3 regions of the Bradyrhizobium sp. WBAH42 genome follow, and region 1 is predicted to be linked to each of the others. Evidence: predicted binding sites of a transcription regulator. Region 1 holds the regulator's gene; each other region holds the start of a gene.
The links. Region 1 encodes PhoB, which activates phosphate uptake and scavenging genes when phosphate is short. Its sites were predicted from a motif close to TGTCATNNANCTGTCAT; they were not measured.
Positions count from the first base shown of each region.

Region 2: the regulator PhoB is predicted to act here: its motif matches at 6,434-6,450, upstream of DCG74_RS03905 (DUF2794 domain-containing protein).
Region 3: the regulator PhoB is predicted to act here: its motif matches at 2,439-2,455, upstream of DCG74_RS21700 (DUF47 domain-containing protein).

Region 1 covers NZ_CP036533.1:1,503,373-1,514,068, forward strand. Annotated here, with positions in the region: gene DCG74_RS06995 (ATP-binding protein) at 1-502, shown strand, start outside; gene pstS (phosphate ABC transporter substrate-binding protein PstS) at 653-1,666, shown strand; gene pstC (phosphate ABC transporter permease subunit PstC) at 1,869-2,858, shown strand; gene pstA (phosphate ABC transporter permease PstA) at 2,863-3,708, shown strand; gene pstB (phosphate ABC transporter ATP-binding protein PstB) at 3,705-4,526, shown strand; gene phoU (phosphate signaling complex protein PhoU) at 4,538-5,254, shown strand; gene phoB (phosphate regulon transcriptional regulator PhoB) at 5,269-5,976, shown strand; gene DCG74_RS07030 (GcrA family cell cycle regulator) at 6,248-6,760, opposite strand; gene DCG74_RS07035 (aspartate aminotransferase family protein) at 7,221-8,429, shown strand; gene argF (ornithine carbamoyltransferase) at 8,429-9,364, shown strand; gene DCG74_RS07045 (Hsp33 family molecular chaperone) at 9,535-10,542, shown strand.
Region 2 covers NZ_CP036533.1:824,167-834,862, forward strand. Annotated here, with positions in the region: gene DCG74_RS03880 (arylesterase) at 79-714, opposite strand; gene DCG74_RS03885 (ABC transporter ATP-binding protein) at 770-1,492, shown strand; gene DCG74_RS03890 (ABC transporter permease) at 1,489-4,059, shown strand; gene DCG74_RS03895 (Bax inhibitor-1/YccA family protein) at 4,336-5,127, shown strand; gene DCG74_RS03900 (GNAT family N-acetyltransferase) at 5,350-5,880, shown strand; gene DCG74_RS03905 (DUF2794 domain-containing protein) at 5,996-6,367, opposite strand; gene DCG74_RS03910 (thioredoxin family protein) at 6,926-7,702, opposite strand; gene acnA (aconitate hydratase AcnA) at 7,934-10,654, opposite strand.
Region 3 covers NZ_CP036533.1:4,676,108-4,686,803, forward strand. Annotated here, with positions in the region: gene DCG74_RS21685 (ABC transporter substrate-binding protein) at 1-434, shown strand, start outside; gene DCG74_RS21690 (branched-chain amino acid ABC transporter permease) at 510-1,373, shown strand; gene DCG74_RS21695 (branched-chain amino acid ABC transporter permease) at 1,375-2,343, shown strand; gene DCG74_RS21700 (DUF47 domain-containing protein) at 2,499-3,143, shown strand; gene DCG74_RS21705 (inorganic phosphate transporter) at 3,153-4,157, shown strand; gene sugE (quaternary ammonium compound efflux SMR transporter SugE) at 4,150-4,464, opposite strand; gene DCG74_RS21715 (peptide chain release factor 3) at 4,639-6,261, shown strand; gene DCG74_RS21720 (hypothetical protein) at 6,510-7,088, shown strand; gene DCG74_RS21725 (NnrU family protein) at 7,157-7,741, shown strand; gene DCG74_RS21730 (class I adenylate-forming enzyme family protein) at 7,885-9,477, shown strand; gene DCG74_RS21735 (tetratricopeptide repeat protein) at 9,643-10,296, shown strand; gene DCG74_RS21740 (hypothetical protein) at 10,328-10,696, shown strand, end outside.

The DNA.
Region 1 (10,696 bases):
GGCCCATGTCCGGCCGGACACCCTGGTCGATCTCGTCCCGATCATCCGCCAGGTCGCCGACGGGCTCGAGCCGCTGGCGCGCGAGCGTCAGGTCGAGGTGGACATCCACCTGCCGGAGCCGCCGGTGATGATCGCGGGCGACCGGGAGGAACTGCTCCGCCTGTTCGAGAACCTGATCGAGAACGCGCTCAAATATGGCGCCTCGGGCGGACGCGTCATCGTGTCGCTGACATCGAGCGCGGCCACTGATGGAACTCAGGAAATCCGGGTCATGGTCCGCGATTTCGGCCCTGGCATCGCGCCCGAGCACCTGCCCCGGCTGACCGAGCGCTTCTACCGGGTGGATGTCGGCGACAGCCGCTCGCAGGGCGGCACCGGGCTCGGATTATCGCTGGTGAAACATATTCTTAACCGTCATCGCGGTCGGCTTCTGATCGAAAGCGTGCCCCGGCAGGGCGCCACTTTTACCGCCTGTTTTCCCCAGGCCAAGACGCCGGCTTAGACCCAAAAATCAAGCGATTTCAGTCGGTTGACTGTGTCATCCAGCTGTCACGAAACCTTCGTAAAAGCACAGCCGACCGCTCCTAAACGGGCGGCACGGGGAGCGCGATCGGGCGCGGATGGCGCTTCGCTCCCCTGTATGGAGACCAGCATGAATTTCCTCAAAACTCTCGTCGCTGCTGGCTTGGTCGCCGCATCGGCGACGGCAGCCTTTGCTGCCGACATCACGGGTGCCGGCGCGACGTTCCCGTTCCCGATCTATTCGAAGTGGGCTGACGCCTACAAAAAGGAGACCGGCAACGGTCTGAACTATCAGTCGATCGGCTCCGGCGGCGGCATCAAGCAGATCCAGGCCAAGACCGTGACCTTCGGCGCCAGCGACGCGCCGCTCAAGGCCGAGCAGCTCGAGAAGGACGGCCTCGTCCAGTGGCCGATGGTGATGGGCGCCATCGTCCCTGTCGTCAACCTCGAGGGCGTGAAGCCCGGCGAGCTGGTGTTCGACGGCGAGACCCTGGCCAACATCTATCTCGGCAAGATCACCAAGTGGGACGATGCCGCGATCAAGAAGCTCAATCCGAACGCGAAGCTGCCCTCGGAGGCGATCACCGTAGTCCGCCGTTCGGACGGTTCGGGCACCACCTTCAACTTCACCAACTACCTCTCCAAGGCCAGCGCGGACTGGAAGAGCAAGGTCGGTGAGGGCACCGCGGTCGAGTGGCCGGTCGGCGTCGGCGCCAAGGGCAACGAAGGCGTGTCGGGCAACATCAGCCAGACCAAGAACTCGATCGGTTACGTCGAGTACGCCTATGCCAAGCAGAACAAGCTGACCTACACCGGTCTCGTCAACAAGGCCGGCAAGCCGGTGCAGCCGACCGTCGAGGCCTTCCAGGCGGCCGCCTCCAACGCCGACTGGGCCAAGGCACCCGGCTATTACGTCATCCTGACCGACCAGCCCGGCGAGAAGTCCTGGCCGATCACGGCGGCGACCTTCATCCTCATGCACAAGTCCGCCACCGACAAGGCGGCCTCGCAGGAAGCCATCAAGTTCTTCCGCTGGGCCTTCAAGAACGGCGGCAAGGCGGCTGAAGAGCTCGATTATATCCCGATGCCGGACAGCGTCGTCCAGCTGATCGAGAAGACCTGGGCTGCCGAGATCAAGAGCTAAGTAGAGCTCTCGTGTCCCGGACGCGGTGCGGCCCTGGCGATGCGAAGCATCGTCCAGTGTGCCGCTCCGCAGAGCCGGGACCCACAAGCACCAGGCCCCGGATCAGCGGCGCACCGCTTCGCGCTGCACCGCATCCGGGGCACGGGACCGCCACCAACAACAAGCGTATATAAAACGGGCACAGGGGATCGGCGTGGCTGAGATGGCTGTCGAGAGCAATGTGATTGATGCTGCCGGTCCATATGATCGCGCCAAGGCCTTGAGCGCGTTCAAGCTCGGCGACGTCACCTTCTACTGGATCACGCGGTTGTCCGCGATCTCGGTGCTGCTGATCCTCGGCGGCATCATCATCTCGCTGATCGTCGGTGCGTTCCCGGCGATCAAGGAATACGGCATCTCCTTCCTGTGGACGCAGCGCTGGGCGCCCTCCGCCGATCCGCCGGTGCTCGGCGCGCTCGGGCCGATCTACGGCACGCTCGTCACCTCCTTCATCGCGATGCTGATCGCCATTCCCGTCGGTCTCGGCATTGCGATCTTCCTCACCGAGCTCTGCCCGCAATGGCTGCGCCGCCCGATCGGCATGGCGGTGGAGCTGCTCGCCGGCATCCCCTCGATCATCTACGGCATGTGGGGCTTCTTCGTGCTCGGCCCGTTCCTAGCCAACACCTTCCAGCCCTTCATGATCAGGGTGTTCGACGGTGTTCCCGTGCTGGGCGCGATCTTCGCGGGTCCCCCGTCCTATCTCAGCCTGTTCAACGCCGCCCTGATCCTCGCCATCATGGTGCTGCCCTTCATCACCTCGATCTCGGTCGATGTGTTCAAGACGGTGCCGCCGGTGCTGAAGGAAGCCGCCTATGGCGTCGGCTGCACCACCTGGGAAGTCGTCCGCAGCGTCGTGATCCCCTACACCCGCGTCGGCATCATCGGCGGCGTCATGCTGGCGCTGGGCCGCGCGCTGGGCGAGACCATGGCGGTGACCTTCATCATCGGCAATTCGTTCCGGATCTCCTCGTCGATCTTCGCCCCGGGCACCACGATCTCGGCCGCGATCGCATCCGAGTTCGCCGAGAGCGACGGCCTGCACCAGTCCGGCCTGATCCTGCTCGGCCTCCTGCTGTTCGTGCTGACGTTCTTCGTGCTCGCGGCCGCCCGGTTGATGCTGCTGCGCCTGGAAACCAAGGCGGGGAAGTGAAGCCATGAACCCGATCTATTCGCGCCGCCGCCGCTGGGACATCGTCATTCGCGGACTCTGCATCGCAGCCGCTGCGTTCGGCGTCACCTGGCTCGCGCTGATCCTGATGACGTTGCTCTACAACGGCCTGGCCGGGCTCAACCTCCAGGTCTTCACCGAGAACACGCCGCCGCCCGGATCGAACGAAGGCGGTCTGCTCAACGCCATCGTCGGCTCACTGATCATGACCGTGATCGGCGTCGGCATCGGCGCGCCGCTCGGCCTGTTCGCCGGCACCTATCTTGCCGAATACGGCCGCAACGACAAGCTGACCTCGGTGATCCGTTTCATCAACGACATTCTCCTGTCGGCGCCCTCGATCATCATCGGCCTGTTCATCTACGGGGCGGTGGTGGTGCCGATGCGCGGCTTCTCGGCGATCGCGGGCAGCCTCGCGCTCGCCGTCATCGTGATCCCGGTCGTCGTGCGCACCACCGAGGACATGCTGCTGCTGGTGCCGAATCCGCTGCGCGAGGCGGCCTCTGCGCTCGGTCTGCCGCGCTCGCTGGTGATCAAGCGCATCGCCTATCGTGCCGCGCGTTCCGGCCTCATCACCGGCGTGCTGCTGGCGACCGCCCGCGTCGCGGGCGAGACCGCACCGCTGTTGTTCACGGCGCTGTCGAACCAGTTCTTCAGCCTCGGCCTGAACAAGACGATGGCGAACCTACCTGTCACCATCAACAACTTCGTGCAGAGCCCCTACGAATATTGGAAGCAACTCGCCTGGAGCGGCGCGCTGCTCATCACCCTGACCGTGCTTGCCCTGAACATTGGCGCGCGCATCCTTGGCGCCGAGAGGACTGCAAAATGAGTGAAATGTCTGTTTCCGTCAGCGCGCCGACCGTTCATCCCGGCTCGCAGCCGCTGCCCGAGGCGCCCGCCAAGGTCACCGCGCGCAACCTGAATTTCTACTACGGTGAGCACCACGCGCTGAAGAACATCAATCTGACGCTCGGCACCAACCGCGTCACGGCGTTCATCGGCCCGTCGGGCTGCGGCAAGTCGACCCTGCTGCGCATCTTCAACCGGATGTACGACCTCTATCCGGGCCAGCGCGCCACCGGCCAGCTGCTGCTCGACCAGACCAACATCCTCGACGCCAAGCTGGACCTCAACCTGTTGCGGGCCCGGGTCGGCATGGTGTTCCAGAAGCCGACGCCGTTCCCGATGACGATCTACGAGAACATCGCCTTCGGCATTCGTCTGTACGAGAAGATCTCGAAGTCGGAGATGGACGACCGCGTTGAGAAGGCTCTGCGCGGCGGCGCGCTGTGGAACGAGGTCAAGGACAAGCTCAATGCCTCCGGCCTGTCGCTCTCCGGCGGCCAGCAGCAGCGCCTCTGCATCGCCCGCACCGTCGCGGTGCGGCCCGAGGTGATCCTGTTCGACGAGCCCTGCTCGGCGCTCGACCCGATCTCGACCGCCAAGGTCGAGGAACTGATCCAGGAATTGTCCGAGAACTACACGATCGCGATCGTCACCCACAACATGCAGCAGGCGGCGCGCGTCTCCGACAAGACCGCCTTCATGTATCTCGGCGAGCTGATCGAGTTCGACGACACCAGCAAGATCTTCACGTCGCCGAGCGATCGGCGCACGCAGGATTACATCACCGGCCGGTTCGGCTGAGGAGACGGAATATGGGTTCTGAACATACCGTAAAGGCCTTTGACAGCGACCTTCAGGAGCTCACTCGCCTGGTCGCCGAGATGGGCGGCATCGCCGAGCGCATGATCGTCGATTCCGTCGACGCGCTGATCCGCCGCGACGTGGCACTCGGCCAGCGCGTCGTCACCACCGACGCCGATCTCGACGCGCTGCAGAAGCGCATCGAGGAGCGCGCCGTGCTCACCATCGCCCGCCGCCAGCCGATGGCCGTCGACCTGCGCGAGATCGTCGGCGCCATGCGCGTTGCGACCGATCTCGAGCGCATCGGCGATCTTGCCAAGAACATGGGCAAGCGCGTCGCGGCGCTGGAGACGGATTTCCATCCGCTCAAGCTGTTCCGCGGCCTGGAGCACATGACCGACCTCGTGCAGCAGCAGGTCAAGAGCGTGCTCGACGCCTATGCCGCGCACGATCTGCCGGCGGCGATGGCGGTGTGGAAGGGCGACGAGGAGGTCGACGCCATCTGCACCTCGCTGTTCCGCGAGCTCCTCACCTACATGATGGAGGATCCGCGCAATATCTCGTTCTGCATCCACCTGATGTTCTGTGCCAAGAACATCGAGCGGATCGGCGACCATGCCACCAACATCGCCGAGACCGTGTTCTACATGATCGAGGGCCAGGCGATCACCGACAAGCGGCCGAAGGGCGACATGACGACCTTCGCCACGACGGTGCCGAATACCTAAGGAGCGACGACAACATGGGCGCACGCATTATGGTGGTAGAGGACGAGGAAGCTCTCACCGAGCTTCTCCGCTACAACCTCGAAGGCGACGGCTATGACGTCGAGACGGTGATGCGCGGCGACGACGCCGACACCCGCCTCAAGGAGCACATTCCCGATCTGATCGTGCTCGACTGGATGCTGCCGGGCCTGTCGGGCATCGAGCTGTGCCGGCGGCTTCGGACCCGTCCCGAGACCAAGCAGCTGCCGATCATCATGCTCACCGCGCGCGGCGAGGAGAGCGAGCGGGTACGGGGCCTCGCAACCGGCGCCGACGATTACATCGTCAAGCCGTTCTCGGTGCCGGAGCTGCTCGCGCGCGTGAAGGGTCTGCTCAGGCGCGCCAGCCCCGAGCGGCTCGCCACCGTGCTCGCCTATGGCGACATCGAGCTCGACCGCGACAAGCGCCGCGTGGCGCGCTCGGGTCGGCCGATCGATCTCGGCCCGACCGAATATCGCCTGCTGGAGTTCTTCCTGGAGCATCCCGGCCGCGTGTTCTCGCGCGAGCAGCTGCTCGATAGCGTCTGGGGCCGCGACATCTATATCGATGAGCGTACCGTCGACGTCCATATCGGCCGCCTGCGCAAGCTGCTCAATCTCGGCCGCGAGCAGGACCCGATCCGCACCGTCCGCGGCGCCGGCTACGCGCTGGATGATCGCTTCGCGAAGGCCGAGCAGACGTAAGATCTGCGAGCTGTTGGTGTGGTGAGCTGCGGCTACACCCTCAACCGTCATCCCGGGGCGCGCGCAGCGCGAGCCCGGGATCTCAGCGCGAGCGCTTGCGCTCGTCGCGATCAACCACGGGACGTGGTTTGACGATGACTCGGCGTGACCATCTCGCGCAACGATCGCGCCCTGTGGTTATGGATCCCCGCCTTCGCGGGGATGACACTGAGTAGGTGGCGCCGTCATCGTGTGACGGCTGTAATCTCGGCGATCAACTAATTCCGCAAGCTCAGCGCGTGCTCGGCTTCGCCGGTGCGCGACGGCGGTCCGCTGCGGGCTGATAGGCCACGCGCGAATGCTGGGCGCAGTAGGGCAGGCCCGAGAGCGCCTTGCCGCCGCAGAAGAAGAAATCCGGGCTCGATGGATCGCCGACCGGCCAGTGGCACGTCGCCTCGTTCAATTCCAGCAGCGACAGGCGCTGGCTCATCGGCACCACGTTGTCGTAGGTGACCGGCTCGGCTTCCACCTCGACCTCGAAGGCCTGCGCCAGCGCGGTGTTGCCGCGCGCAACGGGTCGCGTCACGCGCATCATGTGCTGCGCGGGCCGTGCCTTGCGCGGCCGCGGCGCTGCCGATGAAGGGCTCTTGGCGCGGCCGGACAGGCCGAGCCGGTGCACCTTGCCGATCACGGCATTGCGGGTCACATTGCCGAGCTCCGCCGCGATCTGGCTGGCCGAAAGTCCGGCCTCCCAGAGCTTCTTCAGCTGCTCGACGCGATCATCGGACCAGGTCAAAACCGTCATTGCACCCTTTCCCTCGCAGCGCGCCTGCCATCCTGGAGCCTTCGCCGCGATTGCCTAAAGCCTTGAAAAACCCGTGCCGCCAGAATCCCTTAAGGCTCGCCGGGCGCGCTCAAGACGCCCGAACGTTTACGCCGGTACATGAGGACTTTTGGGATCAGAACTGCTGCACGAGATGTCGTATCTGACAGTCCAAACGCTACAATATGGCGTGACTCCCGCGCAAGAGTCCGCCGACTCGCTTCCACATGTTCCGTGGTGAAAAACCCGCAAAATCGGCACCGCAAGACTACGGATTCAGCGTTTCGCGAGGCTTTCCGGGCGGCATTGACACCCGTCTTTCCAGGCATAAGATAGTGCCACGTGCCGCCCTTAAAAGGCGGCACGTTTCGTTTTCCGGGGCCGGTCAATGGTGCGTTGCGCAATGCGTGCCTCACACCGTCCGCAACATTCAAGTGACGTCATGACTAACAGCGCCGCGCCGCATTTGCTCCCCGTTTTCGCCAGGGCCGACCTCGGTTTCGAGCGCGGCGAAGGCTGCTGGCTGATCGCGGCCAATGGCGATCGCTATCTCGATTTCACCTCGGGCGTGGCGGTGAATGCGCTCGGCCACGTTCATCCCGCGCTGGTCAAGGCGTTGCAGGAGCAGGCGACGAAGCTCTGGCACATGTCGAACCTGTTCCAGAGCCCCGATGGCGAGAAGCTCGCAAGCCGCCTCTGCAATGAGAGCTTCGCGGACTTCGTGTTCTTCTGCAATTCCGGCGCCGAGGCGCTGGAAGGTGTGGTCAAGCTCGTCCGCCATCATCACTTCTCCAAGGGCCATCCGGAGCGTTATCGCATCATCACCTTCGAAGGCGCCTTCCATGGCCGCACGCTGGCGACGCTCGCCGCCACCGGGTCTGCGAAATATCTCGAGGGCTTCGGTCCGCCGATGGACGGCTTCGATCAGGTGCCGCACGGCGACCTCGACGCCGTGAAGAAGGCGATCGGCCCGCACACCGCCGGCATTCTCATCGAGCCGATCCAGGGCGAGGGTGGCGTTCGTGCTGCACCTCCGGCCTTCCTGAAGGCGCTGCGCGAGCTCTGCAACGAGCGCGGCCTGTTGCTCGCCTTCGACGAGGTGCAGACCGGCATGGGCCGCACCGGCGAGCTCTTTGCCTACAAGCGCACCGGCGTCACACCGGACGTGATGTCGCTCGCCAAGGCGCTCGGCGGCGGCTTCCCGATCGGCGCGGTGCTGGCGACCGCTGATGCGGCCGCCGGCATGGGGCCCGGCTCGCACGGCTCCACCTTCGGCGGCAATCCGCTCGCGATCTCGGCTGCCAACGCCGTGCTCGACGTCATGCTCAAGCCCGGCTTCTTCGACCGCGTGCAGAAGATGTCGCTGCTGCTCAAGCAGAAGCTCGCCTCCGTGATCGATCGTCACCCCGATGTCGTCAGCGAGGTGCGCGGCGAGGGCCTCCTGATCGGCATCAAGGCCGTGGTGCCCTCGGGCGATCTCGTCGCGGCGCTGCGCGCCGAAAAGCTGCTCACCGTCGGGGCCGGCGACAATGTCGTGCGCTTCCTGCCGCCCTTGATCGTCACCGAAGCGGAGATCGAGGACAGCGTCGGCCGGCTCGAACGCGCCTGCACGGCGATCTCCTCCAGTCAGACCAAGCGGGCGGCAAGCTGATGAGCACGACGCCCAACAAAGCTCCAAAGCACTTCCTGGACATCAACGAGCTGCCGCTGTCGGAGCTCAAGAGCATGCTCGCCGCCTCTTCCGCCATGAAGGCGAAGCAGAAGGCGCAGCAGCCGGTCAGGCCGCTCGAAGGCAAGACGCTGGCGATGATCTTCGAGCGTCCCTCCACCCGCACCCGCGTCTCGTTCGACGTCGGCATGCGCCAGCTCGGCGGCGAGGCGATCATGCTCACCGGCGCCGAGATGCAGCTCGGACGCGGCGAGACCATCGCCGACACCGCGCGGGTGCTGTCGCGCTATGTCGACGCCATCATGATCCGCATCCTCAATCACGATGCGCTGCTGGAGCTTGCGGCCAACGCCACGGTGCCCGTCATCAACGGCCTGACGCGGCGTTCGCATCCCTGCCAGGTGATGGCCGACCTCATGACCTATGAGGAGCATCGCGGCCCGATCGAGGGCAAGACGGTGGCCTGGACCGGCGACGACAACAACGTGCTGGCGTCCTGGGCCCATGCCGCCGAGCGCTTCAAATTCCAGCTCAATGTCGCAACGCCGCCGGAGCTCGCACCGAAAAAGGTCATGCGGGACTGGATCAAGGCGACGGGCGCGCCGATCGTGCTCGGCACCGATCCCGAGGCCGCGGTGCGCGGCGCCGATTGCGTCGTCACCGACACCTGGGTGTCGATGGGCGACAAGGAGGGCGAGCACCGTCACAACGTGCTCAAGCCCTACCAGGTCAATGCCAAGCTGATGTCGCTGGCCAAGGCGGATGCATTGTTCATGCACTGCCTGCCGGCCCATCGCGGCGAGGAGGTCACGGATGAAGTGATCGACGGCCCGCAATCGGTCGTGTTCGACGAGGCCGAAAACCGCCTGCACGCGCAGAAGGGAATTCTGGCCTGGTGCTTCGACGCGGTGAAGTAGCCTTTCTGAAGCCCGGATGGAGCGCAGCGAAATCCGGGGTTCTCAGCGTGCGGAATGATCTCCCCGGATTACGCTGCGCTCCATCCGGGCTGCGCGGCCCGTCGTTCTGAGGACGACGGAATGCGGCCGTTCCCCTTCCATTTCCGCCCACCGACCCCAGATAATGCGCCATGGTTTTCCAATCTCCTGACATGAATACCGGGCCTGAAGGCCCGGTTCGCGCGCCATCATCGGTTCCGGTCGATGACGCCGTGCTGCCTTACGAGGTCGACGCGCTCGACGTGCGCGGGCGCCTGGTGCGGCTTGGCCCTGCGCTCGACGACATCCTCACCAAGCACGATTATCCCGCGCCGGTCGGCAAGCTGCTCGGCGAGGCTATCGTGCTGACCACGCTGCTCGGCTCGGCGCTCAAATTCGAAGGCCGCTTCATTCTTCAGGCCCAGACTGATGGCCCGGTGTCGTTCCTGGTGGTCGACTACAAGACCCCGGACCGTCTGCGCGCCTATGCGCGGTTTGATGCCTCGCGCCTGGGCACGGCAAAAGATTCCGGCACGCTGCTCGGTCGCGGCCATCTCGCCATGACCATCGACCAGGGCCCCGACATGAGCCGCTACCAGGGCTTGGTTGCGCTCGATGGCGGCAGCCTGGAAGATGCTGCTCATGAATATTTCCTGCGCTCCGAGCAGATCCCGACGCGTGTGCGACTCGCGGTCGGCGAGGAGTGGCGCTCGAGCGACGGCGGCAAGCATCGCTGGCGCGCCGGCGGCATGCTGATGCAGTTTCTGCCGAAGGCGCCGGAGCGCGCGCGGCAGGCGGACTTGCATCCCGGCGATGCCCCCGACGGCACCGAGGTGCACAGCGTCACCGAAGACGATGCCTGGGTCGAGGCGCGCTCGCTGATCGAAACCGTCGAAGACGTCGAGCTGATCGATCCCGAGCTCTCCGGCGAGCGGCTGCTCTATCGCCTCTTCCACGAGCGCGGCGTGCGCGTGTTCAATCCGCAGGTGCTCGAGGCGCGGTGCTCCTGCTCGCGCGATGCGGTCGCCGCGATGCTCAAGAGCTTTTCGCCCGACGACCGCGCCGCCATGGTCAAGGACGACAAGGTCGTCGTCACCTGCGAGTTCTGCTCGTCGATGTACCAGTTCACGCCGCACGAGGCGGGCGCGGAGGACGCGTAGCGTCGCCTTCGTCATTGCGAGCGCAGCGAAGCAATCCAGAGCCTTTCCGCGGTGGCAGTCTGGATTGCTTCGCTGCGCTCGCAATGACGAGGCTGGAGAGGCTATTCGCCAAGCGCTCGGACATCGTAGGGTGGGTTAGCGTAGCGTAACCCAC
Region 2 (10,696 bases), 680 kb from region 1:
CAGTTGTGTGACTCTGCGAAGCATGCCGCGCCTCACCCCGGTAAAACCCTGGTAATTAGGGTTAGCGTTGCCTGGTTTTCAACGCCGTTGCTCAGCGATCGTGCCAATGAATGCCTCCACCGTGGGCATGATCCTGCCGACGATGATGTCGACGCCCTCAGCGGTCGGATGAATGCCGTCGGCCTGGTTGAGCTTGGCGTCGGCCGCGACGCCCTCGAGGAAGAACGGATAGAGCGGCACGTCGAATGTCTTGGCCAGATCCGGATAAATCGAATTGAAGCGTGCGGCGTATTCGGCGCCGTAATTCGGCGGCGCCAGCATGCCGCAGAGCATGACTGAAATCTTTCGCGCCTTGAGCCGCTGGACGATGTCGGTCAGCGCCGCGCGCGCCACGTCGGGATCGATGCCGCGCAGCGCGTCATTGGCGCCGAGCTCGACGATGACGCCGTCAGTTCCATCGGGCACCGACCAGTCGAGCCGGTCGCGGCCGCCCGAGGTGGTGTCCCCGGACACCCCGGCATTGGTCATGTCGACCTCTATGCCTTTGGCTTGTAAGGCTTTTTGAAGCTTTTGAGGGAACGCCTCCTGGGCCGGAAGGCCGAAGCCGGCGCTCAGGGAATCGCCGAGAACGACAAGCTTGACCGGTTTTGTCGCGCCTGCCCAAGCCGGGTTCGCCATCGTCATCAAGGCGAGCATCAACACGGCTATGTGCATGAACAATCCGTAACGCCTCTCGACCCCGCGTGCGGAGTTGCCATATGACCGGACCATGGACACTCGCATCGACCCCTCTTCGCTCGCCGCTACTGCCGCGGACACCATCGCCATCTCCAACGTCAATCTGTCATTGGGCACGGGCGCGGCACGCGTTCACATCCTCAAGGATATCAGCCTGCGCGTCGCCTCGGGCGAGACGATCGGCCTGATCGGCCCGTCAGGCTCGGGCAAATCCACGCTGCTGATGGTGATGGCGGGGCTGGAGCGTCCTGACAGCGGAGAGGTGGTGGTGAATGGCACGCCTTTCAATGCCCTCGACGAGGACGCGCTGGCGCGCTTCCGCGGCCGCCAGGTCGGCATCGTCTTCCAGTCCTTCCACCTGATCCCGACCATGACGGCGCTGGAGAACGTCGCGGTGCCGCTCGAGCTCGCCGGCAATCCCGATGCCGCCAAGCGTGCGGCAGAGGAGCTGCAATCGGTCGGGCTCGGCGACCGCCTGCATCATTATCCGACGCAGCTCTCCGGCGGCGAGCAGCAGCGCGTCGCGCTCGCCCGCGCGCTGGCACCCGATCCCGCGATCCTCGTCGCGGACGAGCCGACCGGCAATCTCGACGAAGCGACCGGAAAGCAGATCGTCGATCTGCTGTTCACCAAGCATGCCGAGCGCGGCATGACCTTGGTGCTCGTGACGCACGATTCCTCGCTCGCACACCGCTGCGACCGCGTCATCCGCCTGCGCTCCGGGCGCATCGACACGCAGTCTGCGCCGGCATGAGCGCCGTGGCCGAACCGTTCGCGAAGCCGAACGCCGTCGCGCTGTCGCTGCGCTACGCCTTGCGCGAATTGCGCGGTGGCCTGCGCGGCTTCTACGTCTTCATCGCCTGCATCGCGCTCGGCGTGATGGCGATTGCCGGCGTCGGCTCGGTGTCCGCCAGCCTGAGCGATGGTCTCGCGCGCGAGGGCCGCACACTGCTCGGCGGCGACGTCTCGTTCGTGCTGTTCCAGCGCGAGGCCAAGCCGGAAGAGGTCGCGTTCCTGCGCTCGCGCGGCACGCTGTCGACCGCTGCGACCTTGCGCGGCATGGCGCGTTCGGCTGACGGCAAGCTGGCGCTGGTCGAGATGAAGGCGGTCGATAGCACCTATCCGATGCTAGGGCAGCTGACGCTGGCGCCGCCCCTGCCGATGGCCGATCTGCTCGCCGAGCGCGACGGTGCGTTCGGCGCCGCCGCCGATCCGACGCTGCTGGCGCGGCTTTCGCTCAAGACCGGCGACCGCGTCACCATCGGCGCGGCGACCTTCCAGATCCGCTCGACGGTCGAGGCCGAGCCCGACAAACTCGCGGGCGGCATCGGCTTCGGGCCGCGCTTTTTGATCAGCGAGGCGGCCTTGCGCGCCACCGGCCTGATCCAGCCCGGCAGCCTGGTGCGCTGGGTCTACCGGGTCAAGCTGCCAGAGGCTGCGAACAACGAGCGCGCCACCGAAGCCTTCATCGCGGATGCGCGCAGCGCCGCGCCGCAAGCCGGCTGGGAGATCCGCAGCCGGTCCAATGCCTCGCCGCAGCTCGAGCGCAATATCAGCCGCTTCACGCAGTTCCTGACCCTGGTCGGCCTCGCCGCGCTGCTGGTCGGCGGCGTCGGGGTCGCCAATGCCGTCAAGAGCCACATCGACCGCAAGCTCGAGGTGATCGCCGCCTTCAAGGCCGTCGGCGCCACCGGCCGGGACGTGTTCGGCATCTACCTGGCGCAAGTGGTCCTGCTGGCGGCGATCGGATCCGTGATCGGCCTTGCGCTCGGCGCCGCGATGCCCTTTGCCATCGTTGGCCTGTTCGGCAAGCTGCTGCCGCTGCCGGTGGTGCCGGCCGTGCATGCCGACGAGCTCGCGCTGTCCTTCGTCTACGGCCTCCTCACTGCGCTTGCCTTCGGCCTGTGGCCGCTCGGGCGCGTGCACGACGTGCCGGTGGCCGCGCTGTTCCGCGACACCATCAGCTCCGAATGGCACCGGCCGCGTGCGGGCTATCTCGTGTTCATGGGGGTCGTGATCGCGCTGCTCATCGCGGTCGTGATCGGCCTGTCGTTCGACAAGCGCATCGCCGCGGTGTTCGTGGCCTCCTCCGTCGTGGTGTTCGCCTTGCTGCGCGGCATCGCCGCCCTGCTGATGGCGATCGCACGCCGGCTGCCGCGGACGCGGCTGCCGATGCTGCGGCTGGCGATTGCCAACATCCACCGGCCGGGCGCGCTGACGCCTTCAGTCGTGCTGTCGCTGGGACTCGGGCTCGCCGTGCTCGTCACCATCACCCAGATCGACGGCAATCTGCGCCGGCAGTTCCTGGCCGCGCTCCCCGACCAGGCACCGTCGTTCTTCTTCATCGACATTCCGAGCGCGCAGGCCGAGCAGTTCGACGCCTATCTGCACCGGATCGCCCCCGGCGCCCGAATCGAGGACGTGCCGATGCTGCGCGGGCGCATCGTCGCCGCGCGCGGGGTGCGCGCCGAGGAGCTCAAGCCCACAACCGATTCCGAATGGGTGCTGCAGAGCGACCGCGGGCTGACCTACACCGCCGAGCTGCCCAAGGGCTCCAAGGTGGTCGAGGGCGAGTGGTGGCGCGCCGATTATTCCGGCCCGCCGCTGGTCTCGATGGAGAAGAAGATCGCCGACGGGCTCGGCCTCAAGCTCGGCGACGAGGTGGTGGTCAACGTGCTCGGCCGCGACATCCCGGCGAAGATCAGCAATTTGCGCACGATCGACTGGCAGGGGCTCGGCATCAATTTCGTCCTGGTGTTCTCGCCCAACGCCTTCAAGGGCGCGCCGCACACCCACATCGCGACGCTGACGGAAGCGGGCGGAAATGCGGCGGGCGACGGCAAGATCATCAAGGAGATCGCCGACGCCTATCCGATGGTGACGAGCGTGCGCGTGCGCGAGGTGATGGAGACGGTCGGCTCGGTCGTGACCAATCTGGCACTGGCGATCCGCGGCGCCAGCGCCGTGACCCTGATCTCGGCGATCCTGGTGCTGGGCGGGGCGCTCGCCGCCGGCCACCGCCACCGGGTCTATGATGCGGTGATCCTGAAGACCCTGGGCGCGACGCGGCTGCGACTGCTCGGCGCCTATGCCCTCGAATACCTCCTGATCGGCCTTGCCACGGCGGTGTTCGGGGTGATCGCAGGCAGCATCGCGGCGTGGATGATCGTCACGCGGCTGATGACGCTGAGCTTCGTCTGGCAGGCCGGCAGCGCCGCCGGCGTGGTCGCGGCCGCGCTGGTCGTCACCGTCGGGCTCGGGCTTGCCGGCACGCTGCTGGCATTGAACAAAAAGCCGGCGACGGTGTTGCGAAATTTGTGACAAATTGAAGCGGCGGATCGAGCCGGAATCGCCCCGGTTTCCGCGATTAACCACGCTGCTCGTCAGCTCCACGTCAGGATTGCCGCCAAGGGCGACATTCGGCCGCGCGTGGAAGGTTGCAGCGAATGTGTTAGTTTCCCACATATCGAATGGGTTCGGGGCCCCGATTGTGAGCCAAAATTTAGTCGGCTGGCAACGGTCTCCGAGATAGAATTTGACGAACCGGCGGCATGGCGACCCTCATGCCGGACCGGACCAACCAACGGGAATTCGACCATGTCGGACCTAGACCGTAACTACGCTTCTCCTTTCGGCAGGGCCGCCGGGCGTGTCGACGCCGCGACGGTCGATGCCGGCCTGCGCGCCTATATGCTGCGCATCTACAACTACATGAGCATTGGCTTGGCCATCACCGGCCTTGCCGCGCTCGGCGTCTACATGGCCGCCGTGACCGACGTCCCGACGGCGGACGCCGTCCGCGTCGGCAAGCTGTTCCTGACGCCGTTCGGCTACGCCATGTTCGTCAGCCCCCTGAAGTGGCTGTTCATGCTCGCGCCGCTCGCGATGGTGTTCGTGATCTCGGCGGGCATCAACCGCCTGGCCCCCTCGACCGCCCAGATCCTGTTCTGGGTGTTCTCGGCGCTGATGGGCATCTCGCTGTCGTCGATCTTCCTGGTGTTCACCCACACCTCGATCGTGCGGGTGTTCTTCATCACCGCGGCCACCTTCGGTGCGCTGAGCCTCTACGGCTACACCACCAAGCGTGACCTGACCGGGATGGGCTCGTTCCTGTTCATGGGCCTGATCGGCATCATCATCGCCAGCCTGGTGAACCTGTTCCTGGCCAGCTCGATGCTGCAGTTCATCGTCTCGGTGGTCGGCGTGCTGGTGTTCTCGGGCCTCACCGCGTGGGACACCCAGCGGCTGAAGAACGACTACATCTACGGCTATGCCTCGGCCGGCGGTGACATCGCAGAGCGTGCGGCCATCACCGGCGCACTGTCGCTGTACCTGAACTTCATCAACCTGTTCACGCTGCTGCTGCAGCTCCTCGGCCAGCGCGAGTAGGCGACAGGACCGAGCGAACGACACGAACCCCGGCCGAGAGGCCGGGGTTTTTGTTTGGGGGGCGCGGGGGCGGCCACAAACACCGTCATTGCGAGCGCAGCGAAGCAATCCAGAGTCCCTCCGCGGATGCATTTCTGGATTGCTTCGCTGCGCTCGCAATGACGCTGCGGAGGCGGCGTAGCCCCCTTCCAGCAGTCGGATGAAGGCTCTATCCTTCCCGCCATGTCCGCACCCGATATCAGGCCCACCACCGAGGCCGACCTTCCCGCCATCACCGCCATCTACCAGCAGGCCGTCCGCGAGGGCACGGCGACGTTCGAGCTGGAGCCGCCTGACCTTACGGAGATGACGCGCCGCTATCGCGCGCTGATCGATGGCGGCTATCCCTACTTCGTCGCCATGCTGGACGGGAGCGTGGCCGGCTATGCCTATGCCGGCGCTTACCGGCCGCGGCCGGCCTATCGCTTCACAGTGGAGAACTCGATCTATCTGGATCCGTCCTTCCACCGCCGCGGCGTCGGCTCAATGCTGCTGGAACGGCTGATCGCCGAATGCGAGGCGCGCGGCTTCCGCCAGATGATCGCGGTGATCGGCGATTCCGCCAATGCCGGGTCGATCGGCGTGCACACAAGGTGCGGCTTCAAGATGATCGGCACGCATCCCAGCGTCGGGCTGAAATTCGGGCGCTGGCTGGACACGGTGATGATGCAGCGCGACCTCGGCGAGGGCGCGCGCACGGTGCCGGGGAAGTAAGCTCGGTTTCGTAGGGTGGGCAAAGCGCAAGCGTGCCCACCGTTCGCGGCGATTGAGATAGGACGTGGGCACGGCGCGGTGCGCCTTTGCCCACCCTACGGCAGCGTTCGTGCCGCTACACCACCGCCAGCTTGCGATCGATCACCAGCAGCACCCGCTCGAGCTCGTGGCCGCGGCGCAGGATCAGGCCGGTCGCCGAGATCACGCTGTACATGCCTTGCTTGCGCGCGAGGCGCGGGTCCTTCTCGATGCGGTAGATCGGCACTTCCGAGGCACGGCGATAGACCGAGAACACGGCGCGGTCCTTCAGGAAGTCGATGGCATAGTCGCGCCACTCGCCGTCGGCGACCATGCGACCGTAGAGATTGAGAATCCGGTGCAGCTCGAGCCGGTTGAAGGTCACCCGGTTCGGCGGCGCATGCGCCGCGGCGGGACGCGCCGCCGCGCGCTGCTCGCTCGGCTCGGCATCCTCCGACGTCAGACTCATGGGAAGCGCCTCCTCATCGCACGGCTATGACCCGGGTCCGCGAAGACGGTCCCCGGAACCGCGTTCATGACACTTGCATGATTGCGCCAACCGTTCCGCGCCGCAAGGGGCTCAACCGGTCGAATCGACAGTGCGTCCGGGCACACGCAAGGGTGGAACTCCGTCGCGGCAAACCGTCACGGGATCGTTAGCAGGAATCATAGTATCGCCGCTTTTCCGCCAACCGCCCGCCGCCCTGCATTGCGAAAAGACTGGTGTGCGTTGACCCGGTCCTTTCGGTTCCGGATTCCTCAGCCCCCAGCCCCCCGGGGTCGAACAGGATCGGGTCTGTACGCACGACAAGGAGGGCCAACGCAAGTTGGTCCTTTTTTGTTTGTGTCGCGATGTTTCCGGTTTTGCCGTCATTCCGGGGCGCGCCTCTTGGCACGAACCCGGAAATCCATTGCTCAGCTTGCACAATGGATCGATGGATTCTCAGGTGCGCAATTGCGCAGCATAGCTCGCGCTTCGCGCGCCCCGGAATGGCGAAGCATCAATTGCTGAGATGTTCTGCTTGCTTCAATGCAGCGACGTGTACGCCGCACCCAACATCGGGCCCGGTCGCTCGCGGCTGCCGTCCTGGACGTAGACCACTGCGCCGTCGACGCCGTCGCGCGTGAGATTTTCGATCGGCACCGTCCAGCTCTCCGGACGGCCGGTCCAGTCGCCGACCTTGAGCAGGTTGCGCACCACGTTGTGATAGGTGACCTGCTGTCCGCGATTCTCGCCGCGGGTGATCGCGATCGGCACCGACTTGGCGATCGAGCAGATCCAGACCTCGCCATGCGAGACCGTGGGCTCCTTGCTCGCGGCCACCGACACGTTGATCTGCTTGCCCGAGAGCGACATCGTCACCGGCACGCTCATCACGCCGTTGCCCTTGTCGGTCTTGCCGATCGCGTTCTCGATGCCGGCGCGATCGCTGCCGATGACATGCGTGGAGCCGTTGACCACGACCTGTGGCGTGTAGACCTCGCGGTCGCCGCGCATGCGCGAATAGGCGCGCTGCCGTGCAGAGAAACGCGAATCCGCCAGCGTGTCCTTCCAGCCGAGATAGTCCCAATAATCGATCGGCATGCTCAGCGCGATGACCGAGGGATCCTTGGAGAGATCGCCGATGATCTGGTCGGCGGGCGGGCAGGAGGAGCAGCCCTGCGAGGTGAACAATTCGACGACGGCGCGGGGATCAGCCTCGGCAGGACGAATGACGGCGATGATCGCACATATGCCGAGAGCTCCCGACCAGAGGGCACCGGACCAACGTGGAATCAGATGGGAAGCCGTCATTGTCGTCATGTCGAACGCCGCACACCGTTGCTCTCAGAGGGAAATCTTATCGCCGGATGGTCACCGTAGTCTTACGGGGCGCGGTACATTCATCCATCCGGGCCACCGTCCAAGGGGAGGTATTCCGCCGGGCGGGCCCATCTGAAGCGTACCGCAAACGCGCGAAGGCGGCCTTTGATAGGCCGCCTTCGTTAAGGCTTCTACTCACTTCGCAGTGAGCCATCGTTCACAAATCCGCGCTTACGCCGCGAGCTTGCGCAGCACGTAGTGCAGGATGCCGCCGTTGCGGTAGTAGTCGAGCTCGTCCAGCGTATCGATGCGGCAGAGCAGCGAAACGCGCTGCAGCGAACCGTCGCCGGAGACGATCTCCGCGGTCAGCTTCTGGCGCGGCTTGAGGTCGCCGACGAGGCCGCGCAGCGTGACCTTCTCGTCGCCCTTGAGGCCCAGCGACGACCAGGAGGTGCCTTCCTCGAAGGTCAGCGGCAGCACGCCCATGCCGACCAGGTTGGAGCGGTGGATGCGCTCGAAGCTCTGGCAGATCACGGCGCGCACGCCGAGCAGGCGCGTGCCCTTGGCGGCCCAGTCCCGCGAGGAGCCGTTGCCGTATTCGGCGCCGGCGAACACCACCAGCGGCACCTTCTCTTCCTGGTACTTCATCGCGGCGTCGTAGATCGACATCTGCTCGCCGTCGGGCCAGTGCTTGGTCAGGCCGCCCTCGGGGATGTTGCCATCGGCGCCCTTCAGCATGAAGTTCTTGATGCGGATGTTGGCGAAGGTGCCGCGCATCATGACTTCATGGTTGCCGCGGCGCGTGCCGTACTGATTGAAGTCGGCCGGACGCACCTGGTGCTCGCTGAGATATTTCCCGGCTGGCGAGGTGAGCTTGATCGAGCCGGCCGGCGAGATGTGGTCGGTCGTGATCTTGTCGCCGAACATGGCGAGGATGCGCGCCTCGACGATGTCGGTGACCGGCTCCGGCTCCTTCTTCATGCCATCGAAGTAAGGCGGGTTCTGCACATAGGTCGAGGACATGTTCCAGCGATAGGTCTCGCTCTCGACCGTCTTGATCTTGCGCCAGTTGGTGTCGCCCTTGAACACGTCGGCGTACTTCTTCTTGAAGATCGACGCGGTCACGAACTTCTTCATGAAGGCGTTGATCTCCTTGGTCGTCGGCCAGATGTCCTTCAGGTACACCGGCTTGCCGTCCTTGCCCTCGCCGAGCGGCTCGGTGGCGAGATTCTTGGTGACGCTGCCGGCAAGCGCATAGGCGACCACCAGCGGCGGCGAGGCCAGGTAGTTCGCCTGCACGTCCGGCGAGACGCGGCCTTCGAAGTTGCGATTGCCGGAGAGCACGGCGGCCGCGACGACGCCGTTGTCGTTGATCGACTTCGAGATCTCCTCGGGCAGCGGACCGGAATTGCCGATGCAAGTGGTGCAGCCGAAGCCGACCAGGTTGAAGCCGACCTTGTCGAGATCGGGCTGCAGACCGGAATTGGCGAGATATTCCGCGACGACCTGGCTGCCGGGGGCGAGCGAGGTCTTCACCCACGGCTTGGCCTTGAGGCCCTTGGCGGCCGCATTGCGCGCGAGCAGGCCGGCGCCGATCAGAACGCTCGGGTTCGAGGTGTTGGTGCAGGAGGTGATCGCGGCGATCACGACGTCGCCATGGCCGATATCGAAGTTCTTGCCTTCGACCGGGAAGCGCTTGGCCGGCTCCTCGGCCTTCTTGTACTCGCTGGCGAGCGCGAGCGAGAAGCCGTCCGCGACGGTGGGCAGCGCGATGCGGCCTTCGGGACGCTTCGGACCGGCCATCGACGGCACGACGTCGCCGAGGTCCAGGGTCAGCGTCTCCGTGAACACGGGGTCGGGCGACTTGGCGGTGCGGAACAGACCCTGCGCCTTGGCATAGGCCTGCACCAGCGCAACGCGGGCCGAGGCACGACCGGAGGTCTTGAGGTAATCGAGCGCGGCGGCATCGACCGGGAAGAAGCCGCAGGTCGCGCCGTATTCGGGCGCCATGTTGGCGATCGTCGCCTTGTCGGCGACCGAGAGATGGTCGAGGCCGGGGCCGAAGAACTCGACGAACTTGCCGACCACGCCAAGCTTGCGCAGCATCTGCGTCACCGTGAGCACGAGGTCGGTCGCGGTGACGCCTTCCTTCAGCGCGCCCTTCAGCTTGAAGCCGACGACATTGGGCAGCAGCATCGACAGCGGCTGGCCGAGCATGCAGGCTTCCGCCTCGATGCCGCCGACGCCCCAGCCGAGCACGGCGAGACCGTTGACCATGGTGGTGTGCGAATCCGTGCCGACCAGCGAATCGGGATAGGCGACCTCGAAGGTGCCGGTCTTCTTGCCGACCGTCATCTTCTCCTTCTTGGTCCAGACCGTCTGGGCGAGATATTCGAGGTTGACCTGGTGGCAGATGCCGGTGCCGGGCGGCACGACGGAGAAGTTCGAGAACGCCTTCTGGCCCCACTTCAGGAACTCGTAGCGCTCCTGGTTCTGCTTGTATTCCTCGGTGACGTTCTTGCCGAAGGCCTTGTTGTCGCCGAAGAAGTTCACGATCACGGAGTGGTCGATGACGAGATCGACCGGCACCAGCGGATTGATCTTTTCGGCATCGCCGCCGAGCTTCTGCATCGCGTTGCGCATCGCGGCGAGGTCGACCACCGCGGGCACGCCGGTGAAGTCCTGCATCAAGACGCGCGCCGGGCGGAAGGCGATCTCATGCTCCAGCGACTTCTTGCGCAGCCATTTCGACACCGCGACGATGTCTTCCTTCTTGACCGAGCGGCCGTCCTCGTTGCGCAGCAAATTCTCGAGCAGGACCTTCATCGAATAGGGAAGTTTGGAAATTCCCTTCAGACCATTCTTCTCGGCGGTAGGCAGGCTGTAATAGACATAGGTCTTGGCGCCGACCTTGAGGGTCTTTTTGCATTTGAAGCTGTCGAGCGAGGTCATGTAGGAGATCCCAATTGTTAGTTATACCCGGCAGGGTATTTT
Region 3 (10,696 bases), 3.2 Mb from region 1:
CGCTCGGTCTGAAGGTGGCGCAGGGCCTGAACTTCACCGAGACCTTCTATTGGGACATGAACGACGGTACGCGCGCGTTCTCCAAGCGCTTTTCCGAGCGCATGAAGAACAAGGCGATGCCCTCGATGGTGCAGGCCGGCGTCTACTCGGGTCTGCTGCACTATTTCAAAACGCTGGAGGCGATGGGCGGCAACCCGCATGACGGGGCCAAGGTGGTCGCCAAGATGAAGGAGATGCCGACGGAGGATCCGCTGTTCGGCAAGGGAACGATCCGTGCGGACGGCCGCAAGCTACATCCCGCCTATCTGTTCGAGGTCAAAAAGCCCGAGGAATCCAAGGCGCCCTGGGACTATTACAAGCTGATCGGCACGACCCCCGGCGACCAGGCCTTCCGGCCGCTGTCGGAAAGCGCCTGTCCTCTGGTGAAGAAGTAACGGTGAACGATGCAGGCCGGTGCGCAACGGCGCCGGCCTGTTGTTGAGGAATAAAAGGGACCGGGTGCGGGATCGATGCAGGCTCTTTACGCTCAGCTACTGGTGGGACTGATCAACGGCTCGTTCTACGCGCTGCTCAGCCTCGGGCTTGCCGTCATCTTCGGCATGCTCAACATCATCAATTTCGCCCACGGCGCGCTCTACATGATGGGCGCCTTCGTCGCCTATTTCCTGTTGAACCTCGGCGGCATCAATTATTGGTGGGCGCTGCTGCTGGCGCCGATCATCGTCGGCATCTTCGGCATGATCCTGGAACGGACCATGCTGCAATGGCTGACCGGACTCGATCATCTCTACGGCCTGCTCCTGACCTTCGGCATCGCGCTGATCGTGCAGGGCGTGTTCCAGAACTATTTCGGCTCCTCGGGTCTGCCTTACGCCATTCCCGACCAGCTCAGGGGCGGCATGAATCTCGGCTTCATGTTCCTGCCGATCTACCGCGGCTGGGTCGTCGTGTTCTCGCTGGCGGTGTGCCTTGCGACCTGGTTCCTGATCGAGAAGACGCAGCTCGGCGCTTACTTGCGCGCCGCCACCGAAAATCCGACGCTGGTGCGCGCCTTTGGCATCAACGTGCCGCGCATGATCACGCTCACTTACGGTCTCGGCGTCGGTCTTGCCGCGCTCGCCGGCGTGCTCTCGGCACCGATCAACCAGGTGCGGCCGCTGATGGGCGCCGACCTCATCATCGTCGTGTTCGCGGTGGTCGTGATCGGCGGCATGGGTTCGATCATGGGCTCCATCATCACCGGCTTCGCGCTCGGTGTGATCGAGGGCCTGACCAAGTATTTCTACCCCGAGGCCTCCAACACCGTCGTGTTCGTGCTGATGGTGCTGGTGCTCCTGGTGAAGCCAACGGGATTGACGGGAAGGGCGGCCTGAGATGACAACCCTGACGGACGACACGCTGCCGACAACCCCGCGCGCGATGCGCGACGAGATGACCGTGTTCGTGGCGATGGCGCTGCTGCTGGCAGCGGTGCCGTTCACGGGCCTCTACCCGTTCTTCGTGATGCAGGCGCTGTGCTTTGCGCTGCTCGCCTGCGCGTTCAACCTGCTGGTCGGCTATGGCGGCCTGCTGTCGTTCGGCCACGCCATGTTCTTGGGGACAGCCGGCTATTGCAGCGCGCATGCGCTGAAGGTGTGGGCGCTGCCGCCGGAGCTCGGCATTCTCGTCGGCGTGGCCGCGGCGTTCGTGCTCTCGATCATCACGGGCTACATCTCAATCCGCCGCCAGGGCATCTATTTCTCGATGATCACGCTGGCGCTGTCGCAGCTGTTGTACTTCATCTATCTCCAGGCCCCGTTCACCCATGGTGAGGACGGCATCCAGGGCATCCCGCAAGGACGCATGTTCGGCCTGCTCGATCTCTCCAAGCCGACGGTGCTGTACTATGTCGTGCTGGTCGGCTTCCTCGCCGGCTTCCTCCTGATCTTCCGCATCATCAACTCGCCGTTCGGCGAGGTGCTGAAGTCGATCCGCGAGAACGAGCAGCGCGCGATCTCCCTCGGCTACCGCACCGACCAGTACAAGTTCCTGGCCTTCGTCCTGTCGGGGACGCTCGCCGGCTTTGCCGGCGCGCTGAAGGTGTTCGTGGCGCAGAACGCCTCGCTCACCGACGTGCACTGGTCGATGTCGGGCGAGGTCGTGCTGATGACCCTGGTCGGGGGGCTAGGCACCATTTTCGGTCCCGTGGTCGGCGCCTTCGTGATCATCGCCATGCAGCAATATCTGGCGGGTTTCGGCCAGTGGGTGACGGTGATCCAGGGCGCGATCTTCGTGGTCTGCGTGCTCACCTTCCGCCGCGGCGTCATCGGCGAAATCGCGCATTACTTCCGGCGTTCGCTCTAAGCGGCTGATATTGCACCAATTTCATTGGTGCAGGAAAGCGGTGGATGATCCGGCTCCGCGGGCGTGAGATGACGCGCGCGGATCGAAAATGGTCTATGACAGTTTTATGACAGCCCCTCGCGGGCCTGACCATTTTCAACCGGTAGCCAATCCCCATGATGCGATGGTTTCGTGCGTTCCTGCCCAAGGAAGAACGGTTCTTCGACCTGTTCGACCGACATGCCCAGACCGTGATCCAGGGCGCAATCGCCCTGCAGGGCATGCTCAATGGGGGTGAGGAGACGCCGGTCTATTGCCAGCGCGTCAACCAGTTCGAGAACGACGCGGATAACATCACCCGCGAGGTGCTGACGGCGGTGCGCCGCACCTTCATCACCCCGTTCGACCGCGGCGACATCAAGAACCTGATCACCTCTCTGGACGATGCCATCGACCAGATGCAGCAGACAGCCAAGGCCGTGATGCTGTTCGAGGTGCGCGCCTTCGAGCCGCCGATGCGCGAGATCGGCGGACTCCTGATCGAATGCGCCAATCTGGTGGGACGCGCGCTGCCTTTGATGCAGTCGATCGGTCCGAACGTCGCCATGCTGACCGCGATCACGGAAGAGCTCGGCAAGCTGGAGGGCCGGGTCGACGATCTCCACGATATCGGGCTGAAGGAGCTGTTCCTCAAGCATCGCGACGGCAATGCGATGGATTTCATCGTCGGGGTCGAGATCTACGACCATCTCGAGAAGGTGGCGGACCGCTTCGATGACGTTGCGAACGAAATCAACAGCATCGTCATCGAGCAGGTATAGGGCCTCGCCGTGGATGCCGCGTTGGGTCTTCCCGTCCTGGTCGGCTTGATCGCCGTCGCGCTGCTGTTCGACTTCCTGAACGGCCTGCACGACGCCGCCAATTCGATCGCGACCATCGTCTCGACCCGCGTTCTGCGGCCGCAATTCGCGGTGTTCTGGGCCGCCTTCTTCAATTTCATCGCCTTCCTGGTGTTCGGGCTGCACGTCGCCCAGACCATCGGCACCGGCATCATCGATCCCGCGGTCGTCGACGCCCAGGTGATCTTCGCAGCGCTCGTCGGCGCCATCGTCTGGAATCTCGTGACCTGGGCGCTCGGCATTCCGTCCTCGTCCTCGCACGCACTGATCGGCGGGCTGGTCGGCGGCGGCATGGCCAAGGCCGGCATCTCGGCCGCGGTGTGGAGCGGCCTCTCCAAGACCGTGCTTGCGATCGTGCTGTCGCCGCTGGTCGGCTTCCTGCTCGCGATGTTGCTGGTGGCGATCGTGTCCTGGGCCTCGGTGCGCTCGACGCCGTTCGCGGTCGACCGCGCCTTCCGCATCCTGCAATTCGCCTCCGCCTCGCTCTATTCGCTCGGCCATGGCGGCAACGACGCGCAGAAGACCATGGGCATCATCGCGGTGCTGCTCTATTCGCAGGGCCATCTCGGCAGCGACTTCTCGGTGCCGTTCTGGGTGATGCTGTCCTGCCAGGCGGCGATGGCGCTGGGCACGCTGATGGGCGGCTGGCGCATCGTCCGCACCATGGGCCTGCGCATCACCAAGCTGACGCCGATGCAGGGCTTTTGCGCCGAGACGGGGGGCGCGGCAACGCTGTTCATGGCGACCTATCTCGGGGTTCCCGTCTCGACCACCCACACCATCACAGGCGCCATCGTCGGCGTCGGCGCCGCCCGCCGCGTCTCGGCGGTGCGCTGGAACGTCGCCAGCTCGATCGTCTATGCCTGGGTGATCACGATCCCGGCCTCGGCCATCGTGGCCGCGCTGACCTGGTGGGTGGTCCAGCTCGTCAGGTAACGAGCTTCAGTCCGATGATGCCGGCGACGATCAGGCCGATGCTGGCGAGGCGGAAGGCCGTGGCCGGCTCGCCGAACAGGACAATGCCGAGCGTCGCCGTGCCGACCGCGCCGATGCCGGTCCAGACCGCATAGGCGGTTCCGACGGGCAACGATTTGAGCGCAAGTCCGAGCAGGATGACGCTGCCGGCCATGGCCGCCAGCGTGACCGCGGACGGAACAAGCTTGCTGAAACCTTCGGTGTATTTCAGGCCGATCGCCCAGGTGATCTCGAGAAGACCGGCGACGAACAGGATGCTCCAGGCCATGACGACCCTCCATCAAGGCAGGGTCGTCCCCGCGGCTGAGGTGCTGATGGGCGGGGAAGGCCGTCCTCCCCCAAGACTGATATAACCAAGCGTCGATATGGGGCTGGCCGGAAGTCCCCGCAATCACCAAATGAGGCTTGATCAGGCCCGTTTTCCCTGCCACACGCTCCCGCCATGTCCGACATCGCCACCACCACAGCCGAATCGCCGGCCCGTTCCCCGCTTGCCGCTGAGGTGGCGCGGCGGCGGACCTTTGCGATCATCTCCCACCCCGACGCCGGCAAGACCACGCTGACCGAGAAGCTGCTGCTGTTCGGCGGCGCCATCAACCTCGCCGGCCAGGTCAAGGCCAAGGGCGAGCGGCGCAACACGCGCTCGGACTGGATGAAGATCGAGCGCGAGCGCGGCATCTCGGTCGTGACCTCGGTGATGACCTTCGAGTTCGAGGGCCTCGTCTTCAACCTGCTGGACACGCCGGGCCACGAGGACTTTTCGGAGGACACCTATCGCACGCTGACGGCGGTCGATTCCGCCGTGATGGTGATCGACGCGGCCAAGGGCATCGAGGCGCGCACCCGAAAACTGTTCGAGGTGTGCCGGCTGCGCGACATCCCGATCATCACCTTCATCAACAAGATGGACCGCGAGAGCCGCGACGTGTTCGAGCTGCTCGACGAGATCGAGAAGACGCTGGCGCTCGACACCACGCCGATGACCTGGCCGGTCGGCCGTGGACGCGACTTCCTCGGCACCTATGACGTCGTCAATGGCGGCGTGCGCCTGCTCGAAGGCGGCGGCGCCAAGACCGGCGCGGCGCAGCAGATCGCGATCGAGGAATTGGCCAAGCTCAACGCCAATCTCGACGTCTCCGCCGTGAAGGACGAGCTCGAGCTCGTCACCGCGGCGTCGAAGCCGTTCGAGCTGGAAGCGTTCCGCGAGGGCCATCTGACGCCGGTCTATTTCGGTAGCGCGCTGCGCAATTTCGGCGTCGGCGATCTGCTGGAAGGTCTCGGCAAGTTCGCGCCCGAGCCGCGCGCGCAGGACAGCGACCAGCGCAAGGTCGAGGCCACCGATCCTCGCATGAGCGCCTTCGTGTTCAAGATCCAGGCCAACATGGATCCCAACCACCGCGACCGCATCGCGTTTGCGCGCCTCTGCTCGGGCAAGCTCAGCCGCGGCATGAAGGCGAAGCTGGTGCGCACCGGCAAGAGCATGCCGCTGTCGAGCCCGCAATTCTTCTTCGCGCAGGATCGCTCGGTCGCGGACGAGGCCTTCGCCGGCGACGTCGTCGGCATTCCCAACCACGGCACGCTGCGCATCGGCGACACGCTGACGGAAGGCGAGGAATTCAACTTCGTCGGCGTGCCGAGCTTTGCGCCGGAAATCGTGCGCCGCGTCCGTCTCACCGACGCAATGAAGGCGAAGAAGCTGAAGGAAGCGCTGCAGCAGATGTCGGAAGAGGGCGTCGTGCAGGTGTTCCGCCCCCGCGATGGCGCCCCGGCGCTGGTCGGCGTGGTCGGCGCGCTGCAGCTCGACGTGCTCAAGGCGCGGCTCGAGGCGGAATATTCGCTGCCGGTCGAGTTCGAGGTCAGCGAGTTCCAGCTGGCGCGCTGGGTCTCCTCGGAGGACCGCAAGAAGCTCGACACCTTCATCGCCGCCAACACCTCGAGCATAGCCGACGACGTCGACGGCGATCCCGTCTATCTCGCCCGCAACGAGTTCTATCTCGGCTACACCCGGGAGCGGGCCGAGGGCATCGAGTTCAGCAACGTCAAGGACGTCAAGAAGAAGGGGTAGGGCGGCGCGCCCTCCACTGGGCGGCCACATACCCGCTGCGCAAGCACACCCTCCGCTGTCATGCCCCGGCTTGACCGGGCATCCAGTACGCCGCGGCCTGTCGATTCAGCCACTACCGTCTCGGAGTACTGGGTCGCCCGGTCAAGCCGGGCGACTACAGCGTGCCTGAACGCGAGCATGTGAACGCGCGCGGACTTGACGCGTTCATGGACAGCGCCACTTTTCTCGTGACCTTGCGAGCTCACTCCATGTGGCGCGGCATTCTCGTTCTGACCCTGCTGACGATCTCAACGATCGTCGTCGACGCACGGCCGCGCCAGATCAATCCGATCCCGTTCGCGCACGAGCCCTGCAGCGTGCTCGACGGCGAGCCCTGCACGCCGTCCTATTGCAGCCCGCTCGAACCCGGGCCATGCATTCCCGAGATCGATTACCCTTACGGCCAGAACCTCCAACTCACCGTCGAAAGCGTGCCGGCGGAAGCTGATCGCGCCAAATATCAAAAGCCCGATCACGACCTCGATACGATCGGCGACCTCTTCGCCGCGCTGCGCAGCTGCTGGTCGCCGCCATCGGACCGTGCGCGCACGGGCATGCAGATGTCGGTGCGTTTCAGCTTCAACAAGGCCGGCGGCCTGATCGGCCCGCCGCGCCTCACATACGCGACTGCGGGTGTGCCGGCGGATATCCGAACCACCTATCTCAACGCGATCAATTCATCGCTGAAGGCCTGCCTGCCGCTGAAGTTCACGAGCGGTCTTGGCGGGGCGTTGGCCGGGCGACCCATCGCCATCCGTTATGTCGACAATCGGGAGCTCGGCAAGTAGCGCGAGTTGCGAGCGGCAGCCAATCGATGATACCTCAGAGCCGGGGGCTGCTTTGCGGGGAGGGTGTCGTGGGTCTGCTGGTCATGATCCTGGGGCTGGTGCTGTTTTTTGCATCCCATATTTTCACAACCAAACGAGAGGCACGCGCGCAGGCGATCGCGAGGCTGGGCGAGGGGACCTACAAGCTGCTCTATTCGGCGGTCTCGCTGGCAGGGCTGGCGCTGATCATCTGGGGCTATGCCCACTACCGCAGCTCCGGCTGGATCGACGTCTGGTATCCGCCGAAGGCGATGAAGCACATCACGCTGGCCTTGATGCTGCCTGCAATCATCCTCGTGGTGGCGTCCTACATGCGTGGCCGCATCTACGCGACGCTGAAGCATCCAATGCTGGCCGGCATCAAGCTGTGGGCCGCGGCGCATCTTTTGGCCAACGGCGATCTCGGCTCCATCATCCTGTTCGGCTCGTTCCTGGGCTGGGCGGTCTATGACCGCATCTCGCTTAAAGCTCGCACCGACGCCGGCGGCCCGCCGATTCCGGTCGGCGGCGTCACCAACGATCTGATCGCGGTCGCGGTCGGCGTGGTCGCCTATCTGGCCCTGGCCTTCGCGTTCCATCCGGTGGTGATCGGTGTGCCCGTGATCGGGGTCTAGCGCATGATCCGGAAAAGTGTGCAACGGTTTTCCGATAAGATCATGCGCAAGAATTAAGTCAGCTGGTCAGCACAAGACGAAACCCGGATGTCCATGCGCGGAAGATAAGAAGATAACAAGAGCAACAAGCCGAGGGCATCCCGATGGACTGGTCGCAATCTCAGATCCCGCCGATGCGGCTCGTGGCGCGCTTTGGCGATCGAGTAGTGCCGGCGTTTTGCGATCGGCCATCGAGCCTCTGGGCGATGATCGCGGACGCCTGCGCCCGCAATGCCGAGGGCGAAGCGTTGATCTGCGGCAATGTCCGCCTGAGCTGGGGCCACGCGGTGGAGCAGGCCGCGCGGATCGCTGCGGGATTTCGCAAGCTTGGATTGCAGCGCGGCGATCGTGTTGCGATCCTGCTCGGCAATCGCATCGAATTTCCGCTGCTGCTGTTTGCCGCCGCGCATGAGGGGCTGGTCACCGTGCTGCTCAGCACACGCCAGCAGAAGCCGGAGATCGCCTATGTGCTCGCCGATTGCGGTGCCAAGATCCTGATCCACGAAGCCGCGCTCGCCGAGCGGCTGCCCGATGCGCATGATGTGCCCGATGTGATCCATCGCATCGCCGTCGCCGATGATCCGGCTCTGTCGCGTTTCGCAGGGCTCGCCGACAACCCGCCCGCCGTGGCACCGATCGAGGTGGGCGAGGAGGACACCGCGATGATCCTCTACACCTCCGGCACCACGGGCAAGCCGAAGGGCGCGATGCTGGCCCATTGCAACATCGTCCATTCCTCCATGGTGTTCGTGTCCTGCCTGCAATTGACGGAGGCCGATCGCTCGATCGCAGCGGTGCCGCTCGGCCATGTCACGGGCGTCGTCGCCAACATCACCACCATGATCCGCTGCGGCGGGACGCTGATCATCATGCCCGAGTTCAAGGCCGCCGATTACCTCAAGCTCGCCGCGCGCGAGCGCGTGACCTACACGGTGATGGTGCCGGCGATGTACAATCTCTGCCTGCTCAAGCCCGATTTCGACGGCTACGATCTGTCGAGCTGGCGCATCGGCGGCTTCGGCGGCGCACCGATGCCGGTCGCCACCATCGAGAAGCTCAAGGCGAACATTCCCGGCCTGAAGCTGATGAACTGCTACGGCGCGACCGAGACGACCTCGCCCTCGACGATCATGCCGGGCGAGCTGACCGAGAGCCACATCGACAGCGTCGGCCTGCCGTGCCCCGGCGCGCGCATCGTGGTGATGGGCCCGGACGGACGCGAGCTGCCGCCCGGCGAGATCGGCGAGCTCTGGATCCAGAGCGCCTCCGTCATCAAGGGCTACTGGAATAATCCGAAGGCCACCGCCGAAAGCTTCACGGGCGGATTCTGGCATTCGGGCGATCTCGGCTCGGTCGATGCGGAAGGGTTCGTTCGCGTGTTCGACCGGCAGAAGGACATGATCAATCGCGGCGGCCTGAAGATCTATTCGGCCGAGGTCGAATCGGTGCTGGCCGGCCATCCCGCCGTGGTCGAGAGTGCGATCATCGCCAGGGCATGCCCGGTGCTGGGCGAGCGCGTCCACGCCGTGGTGGTGACGCGACAGCCGGTGGCCGATACGGACCTGCGCGCCTGGTGCGCCGAGCGCCTGTCCGACTACAAGGTTCCCGAAACCATCGCGATCACGGCAGACCCGCTGCCGCGCAACGCCAACGGCAAGGTGCTGAAGCGGCAGCTGCGGGAGCTGCTGGGAGCTTGAGCCGGGCAGCGGCATCCGGGCTGTCCCGGGTGGTTAACGCCTTGATCGGGCTCGCTTTGCCTTGCCACCGCCATATCGTTAGGCTACCTCGCCGCCACGCGGGGACGGGATTCCTGACGCGAACGCCTTGGCGCGCGCACCCGGACGGGCATGGGATTAGCATAAGTGTCTGAATTCTTTAACGAAGTCGACGAGGAAGTACGTCGCGAACAGCTCAAAAAGCTGTGGGACAAATATTCGATCTACTTCATCGCCCTGATGGTGCTGGTCGTGGCCGCCGTCGGCGGCTGGCGCGCCTATCAATATTTCGAGGCCAGGAAGGCCGCCGAGGCCGGCGCCGTCTTCGAGAAGGCCGTCGAGCTGTCCGAGCAGGGCAAGCACGAGGACGCCGAGAAGGCGTTCACCGAGCTCGCTGCCAAGGCGCCGTCCGGCTATCGCACCCTGGCGCGGCTGCGCGCTGCGGCCGAGGCCGCGAGCCGCGATCCCAAGGCGGGCGCGAAGATGTATGACGACATTGCCGCCGACCGCAGCATTGGCGGTGAGTGGCAGGATCTGGCCAAGATCCGCGCCGCCGGCCTCGTGCTCGACAGCGCCAGCTACGCCGACATGCAGCAGCGGCTGGAAGCTTCCGCCGCGCCCAAATCGACCTTCCGCCACAGCGCCCGCGAGATGCTGGCGCTGTCGGCCTGGCGCAACAACGACATGACCGCAGCCCGCAAATGGCTCGAGGCGATTGACGGAGACGGCGAAACGCCGCCCGGCCTGCGCTCGCGCGCCGAGGCGCTCCAGGCTTTGTTGCCACCCGTCGCCAAAAGCTGACGACGGTTCTCTGACGTAACGAGACACCAAGATGCGCCGCACGCCCCGCTTGATCGCAGCCGCCGTCCTGATCGCCTTCACCGGCGCCCTGGGCGGCTGCTCCAGCTTCGATCCGAGCGACCTGCTCGACTTCCTCGATACCAAGAAGAAGCTGCCGGGCGACCGCAAGCCGGTCTTCCCCGAAGGCGTGCCGGGGCTCGAGCAGGGCGTGCCGAGGGATCTGTACAAGGGCGCGCAGCAGCAGCAACCCGACCCGAACGCACCTGCCGTGGCGGCATTGCCCGCGGAGCCGGAGCCGGCCAAGCCGGCGAAGGGGGCCAAGGCAAAGCATACCAAGCAGCCCGCCACGGCGGCCGCGCCAGCCGCAGCACCCGCCGGCGAGGTCGATGGCGAGGCCCAG